Regions from separate parts of the Paenibacillus sp. YYML68 genome, predicted to be linked through region 2. Evidence: riboswitches for the same ligand, from Rfam matches in the RefSeq annotation. Region 2 holds a riboswitch; the other holds the start of a gene.
The links. A riboswitch is a leader RNA that binds a small molecule or an ion and turns the genes downstream of it on or off. The one in region 2 is predicted to bind cyclic di-GMP.
Positions count from the first base shown of each region.

Region 1: linked by a shared signal. The riboswitch ahead of PAE68_RS00970 (flagellar brake protein) and the one ahead of PAE68_RS09815 (response regulator) in region 2 are both predicted to bind cyclic di-GMP.

Region 1 covers NZ_BQYI01000001.1:214,290-217,403, forward strand. Annotated here, with positions in the region: gene PAE68_RS00965 (peptidoglycan recognition protein family protein) at 142-897, opposite strand; gene PAE68_RS00970 (flagellar brake protein) at 1,021-1,731, opposite strand; cyclic di-GMP riboswitch class I at 1,833-1,922, opposite strand; gene tadA (tRNA adenosine(34) deaminase TadA) at 2,247-2,714, shown strand; gene PAE68_RS00980 (hypothetical protein) at 2,818-3,114, opposite strand, start outside.
Region 2 covers NZ_BQYI01000001.1:2,156,460-2,159,573, reverse strand. Annotated here, with positions in the region: gene PAE68_RS09825 (LTA synthase family protein) at 1-537, shown strand, start outside; gene PAE68_RS09820 (GNAT family N-acetyltransferase) at 640-1,116, opposite strand; gene PAE68_RS09815 (response regulator) at 1,172-1,537, opposite strand; cyclic di-GMP riboswitch class I at 1,698-1,782, opposite strand; gene PAE68_RS09810 (MFS transporter) at 2,153-3,114, shown strand, end outside.

The sequences.
Region 1 (3,114 bases), 1.9 Mb from region 2:
TATATAGACAGCTCCTTATATGACACCGAAATTTCTTATCCTGACATTATATTATATCCCATAGGGGGGGAACATGTCACGCGAGCCCGCGCAAAAAAACCTTCCCGCTCCAATCGCAAGAAGGTTCTCTAACATTCACCGCTACTCCAGCGGCTGCCCCGATACACGACGAAGCTCATTAGCGAGCCGATGGAACTCCGCTTGTGCCTCCGCGTCACCTGAAGCGAAGTAAGAGGCCGACAGGAAGCGAATAATTTTGTTCGCATCCTCCACGCTAATCATCGTCCCCGTGCCTGGACCCGGTACGGGCGTCGGCGGCGGCGTTGGGTTGTCTGGTATAACGCTCGCCCGGTACTCGTTCACCACGTCCTGCACGAAGTCGGCGAACGTCTTCCCCAGCTGTCGCAGCGGACCTTGAGGATCTGTACGCCTTGCAGGGTCCAGCGTATAATGCCCGACGATGTCGGTGGCCGGATCAAGTCCGAACTTGTAGCATATATAGGCCATGACCCATACGTAGCGCTTGTACGACTCCGTCAAGTTAATCGTGCCTCCGTGACACAGCTCGACCGCGCCTGCCGCGTCGTTCGCATCATCTCCGTACCGCGCATTGTCTGTCGTCACGTTGTATACAACGTGGTAGGCAACCTCCGGCCGACCGGTTAATAACGGAATACATTCAATAATACTTTTATCATCGACGAAAAGATGAGCAGACGCCGACATCTCATTCCTCGTTCGCTCGAAATAGGCAACATTCGCTGAGGCCGTCGACCCCGGATTGCCCGTATCATGCGCCACGATAAAGCGCGGTCCGCTCAGCGCCTGCTGCGGGCGTCGGCTGCTCGGACCTGTTAAATACCGCTGGGTGATGCTGTATTTCATCGTGAAAGCCACGACGCTCACCATCCTCGTCCTGAATTCGGCAAGCTGGCTGGCCGATGGCTTGACCCGCTCCTTGCATCCTGCCTTATCCTCATCATATGCAGCAACTCCTTAAGGAGTCCGCGAACATGCTGTTTATTTAAACACACGCTTTCGTTTTTCTTCGTTTTTTTTGCCAAAATGCTGCTCCACCTGCTTCTTCAGCACGAAGGCTCGCAGCGAATTCGTTTTCTCAGACGGAAGCTCAACGTATTGGGCTCCATAGTAGTGACTGTCATCCCGCTTCTGCTTGCGTATAATCTCGACCAGGCACGGAATTTCGAAGCCGAGATCGATGTTCACCTGCACCTTCATCTGCTCGTTAAGCTCGATATCGCTGGCTAGCGAGAAGCCAATTCCGCTGACGCTGATATTATGAATATCGATCTCTACCGCCTGCTCCAGTACCTGCTCATTATCATACACTTTACCATACGAAAGCATATGTCCGCGATGCGAGACGTCCACACGCGGATGCTCCCGCTTCTCTACGAACCGGTTTTTGTTCTGCGGTGGGTTAATGAACATTAAGGACCCTTGGTCCTTCGCAATGACCGTCGATTGGAACGTGTAGACGCCTCCTGGTGAATAGACGGTCAGCTTGACGTTCTCGCTCAATTGGAACGCCTTGTATTCGTTCAGCTCCACCTCGAGGACGTCCCCTTCCGCATAAGTAAGCACGCCTGTGGCCACATAATTGTCCTTCTCGACAACCGTCCGGCTATGCAGCATAATGCCGCTTGGACTTTGATATTTCTCCTTGGAGAAATCGTAGGACTTGTTAGACCGCTTCTCAGGTACAAGCATCGCTTACTGATCACCCTTTCCGCTCGAATATACCGCACAGCAACAAAAAAGACCGTATCTCGAAGCCTCGAGCATACAGCCTGTTCACCGCGTGACGTACATTCGGCGGCCAGGCTGTCATCGTCCAATCGCTGGACCTTAGACCCTCAGCTTTGCGTCCCTGCCTTTCGACAGGTTTGCCCTTATTACAACAAATACTCGTAGACTTATTACCTAAATTTGTAGGCCTATGTGCTTAATGTTAATTTCAATTATATGGGCTTTTCTAAAATATACAAGTGGGTCAGACAAGATTCGGCTTATTTTTTAACATTCGAGCAACATTTACAACATATTCACATTTTCCCGCTCCTGTGCACAACTTCGTACTCACCGTTAACGCTTGCTTGAAATGCCGCTTTTCCCTACAATGGGAGAGGATCTGCTGTATGTTATCCACAATCTTATCCACAGCATGTGTGTAAACGAATATTTGTTCGTTGTATCGTCCACAGATTGCGAACGAGGTGTATCCTTTGACTACCTACGAAGCTCATGAAGCTTACATGCGCGCAGCCGTCGAGGAGGCACGCAAGGCCGAGGCCATCCGCGAGGTTCCAATCGGAGCTGTCGTCGTGCTCGGTGATACGATTATCGGGCGCGGCCATAACGTACGCGAGACGACGAAGGACCCGCTCGCACACGCAGAGCTCATCGCCATCAAGCAGGCGAGCGAATATCTTGACGCATGGCGGCTTCTCGATTGCCGACTGTATGTCACGCTCGAGCCTTGCCCGATGTGTGCAGGGGCGATCGTGCAGGCACGCGTTCCACAGGTCATCTACGCCACACGGGACCCGAAGGCCGGCTGCGCTGGCACGCTGATGAACCTGCTGCAGGAGGAACGGTTCAATCACCGCGTCGACGTCATGGAGGGCGTGCTGCGCGAGGAGTGCAGCTCGATGCTGACTCAGTTTTTCCGCAAGCTTCGCGGCAAGGTGTAATCTCTGATCCTCGCATACAGATGCGCCCTCCTCACGACAACGAAGCCACGACCGTCCATCTGCCATGCAGGTGAACGATCGTGGCTGTTCGCTGTTCGCGCCCTTATTGTGGCTTACGCTGCTCCTTCCTCTTACCGCCGCCCCGCAGCAAGCGTAGACCGCCGCCGATCATGAGCAGCGAGACGAGAAGCAGCTGGAAGTAGCCGTCGTACCATCTGATAATCCGATTGGACAAATGCTCGTTGATCAGGAGTCCCAGCGAACGTATCAGCACTTGATCGACTAAATAATAGAGCCCGAGTGCAAACAGCCCCCAGCCTATCCACCGCTTGCGATGCACCAGCTCTTCGACCAGCGGCTCATCCTTCAGCGGCTCCTTCCCGGCCTTGGCAATGAACTG
Region 2 (3,114 bases):
GTGCTGAAGCATGCCAAGCTGAACGGCAACGACTATACCGATTACTTGAACGCGCTGGCGTCCCGCATGCCGCTGCTGCCGCCCAAGGAGCAATATGAGTCGCTGCATATTGACGAGTCGACAGTCAAGGAGTATGAGCAGAAGCAGCAAGCGATACTGGAGCGTGAGCTACAGCAGGCAGCTGCCTTAGGAGCAGTGCCGTCAGGAGCCGAACCAGCGTTCACGCTCGGCTATGGCAAGCCGGTAATTGACCGCATCTCGCCTCAGCAGCTTCAGCATCAGAAGGGAAAGCCAGACGCTAAGCCCATAACGTTGACCGTTGAAGGCGGTCGATTCGGGCTCGGCTGTAAGGTCTATGCCGCAGGCGTGAAGCTGAAGACGACGTGGCGCAGCGAGCAGAAGCTGGAGGCGGTGTTGCCTGTCTCCATGCTGAGCAAGCATCAATCGATGCCGATCGAGGTGAAGGTGATCGACTCGAAGGAGAAGGTACTCGCAACGTCTGCCCCTGTACCGTTCGAGATTATAGCGAAGCCTTAACGGGACATAGCAATAGCCGCACTCCACTCATGGAATGCGGCTATTCTAGCATCTGGAACGAACGGTCGACGTCCACTGACTGAATATTGTCGATTACTGCGCTTACCCGGGAAATGAAGCGAGCTGCTTCGTCATTCGAACGTGCCACATCCCGGCATCCAGGAACGGCTCCTCCGACTGTATGCTGTATCCGGCCGAGGTGTAGAACGGCGCTGCATGCGTCTGGGAGTCCAGCATCACGCGACCAATACCCCTGCTTCGAATATCGTCCTCCATCCGTTGAACAAGCCTCTTGCCGAGGCCCTGTCCTCGATAGGAAGGCAGCACCGCGATCCGTTGAAGCTTCGCCGTGTGCGCGTCATACATTTTATAACGGGCTGCCGCAATCGGCACCTCGCCATCGAGCATCAGGAAGTGCCTAGCCGCATCGGGCGATACGTCCAGCTCGTCCACCTCCAGCTCACTTGGCACGCCCTGCTCCTTCACGAACACTTCAGATCGAACCTGAAGACACTGCTGCAGCTGCTCAGCCGTGGTTACCTGTATGACTTGCTGTAGATGCTCCCATTTCATTCCCATACGAATTCCCCTAATCCACTTGCATGCATGTATTCATTCTAGCTTACAGCGTGTCTTATCCGGCAAATGCCCGCTTCAGCGCTTCCTTCACACGGTCTTTACTAAACGGCTTCACAATAAAATCGCTCGCCCCCATACTGACCGCCCGAATAAGTAGAGCCTGCTGCCCCATAGCAGACACCATAATCACCTTTGCGTTCGGATTTAGATCTTTAATTTTCTCCAGCGCCGTTAATCCGTCCATCTCTGGCATCGTAATATCCAAGGTCACGAGATCCGGTCTTTCATCTGAGTATAGTGATAGCGCTTCCACACCGTTACTGGCTTCCATGGTTACTTCGTACCCGAGCTCACGAATGACATTCTTCAATAACATGCGCATAAAGAGTGAATCATCAACGACCATAATCTTTGGATTCACGTCGTGAACAACCTCCTCTTCGACTTCGTTGTTAACATAATGCGTATCGACTTGTATTCCCGAGGATGTATGTGCGCAGGCGTATGTTGTTGTCATAGCAAAACAAATAGCCCCCTTCTTCATGCCTAAAGAGGACCTGAGTACCGTGCATCTCTTGTCCTTCGGCAGCTGGCTGACTTTGTACACCTACAGTAGTCCCTATAGCTTTGCGTCCTTAGCTTTCGCCAAGTTTGCCTTTGTCGGTTACAAACATTTGTAAAAAGTATTATATCACCGTTTCTAAAAATTACAAGCTGAACCCCAAATTACATTCGAATATCGAGCATATGCATGGAGCTTAGCTGACCCAAGATTTGGTGACGCTTACATTTACCTTCATTATACCGAATGCCTTAGTACAATGCCATCACTACTTTTGTTGCTAATTGTTGAATCATGACGAATACATAGAACAGCAAGTAAGCCCAGCATTAAATTTATGTAAAACGCAAGGAATATTGACAGCTTAGGACGAATGATGTAGCGAAGATAATGAATAGAAAAGGAAGAGTGTACTCCATGCCGAATCTCGAAAAAAGCCAGCTGACCGAACCAGCTCTAGGCTCCCGTAAGGCGATGAGTCTGTTTTTCTCCATGCCGATTTTGGCGTGGGCGATGTTTGACTTCGCCAACACGATCTTCACCTCCAATATTATTACGATCTTCTTCCCGTTCTATCTACAGGAGGTACTAGGCGGCAGCGATACGATGAACCAGATCGCCAGCACGTTCATTACGTACACGAACGCACTCTCCAGCCTCCTTCTTGTGCTGCTATCCCCGCTGTACGGCGTTCTCATAGACCGGACTGGCCGCAAGAAGGCGTTCCTTGTGCCGCTGGCGATCGCCTGCATCGCCTGTACACTTGTAATGGGCGGACTGTCATACTGGCAGACGGAGCTTACGTTGGGCGGCATTCCGCTGTCGCTTGCATTGGTACTTATTGCGTTCATGCTTGCCAAATTTTTTTACAGCTCCAGTCTCGTCTTCTATGATGCGATGATCTCTGACCTCGGGAGCCAGAAGGAGCTCCCGCTCATCTCCGGCTTCGGCGTCGCGGTTGGTTACGTCGGTACGTTAGTCGGCCTGTCGGTCTATCCGCTTGTCGGCAGCAGCAGCTTCCATAACGCCTTCATTCCGAGCGCGTTGCTGTTCCTCATCTTCTCTCTGCCACTGTTCTTCATGTATAAGGAAACAACCGCTAAGCCAATCACGGCCAAGCCGAAGCAATCGTTCCTGAGTGGCTATCGCGATATTGCAGCGACGTTCAAGGAAGCGCGCACATATAAAGCCGTGTTTCTGTTCATGATCGCCTATTTCTTCTTCAACGATGCGGTTGCGACGGCGATTGCTGTCATGGGCGTCTATGCGAAGACTGTCATCGGCTTCTCGACCGGCAAGTTCATCCTGCTCTACCTCGTATCGACCGTATCCAGCATCATTGGCTCCTTCGTCTTCGGCTACATTACGCGCGCCACGGGAGCGAAGACGGCCGTATCGGCCGTAGCAATCGTAATGATGGGCTCAATCGCTCTAGC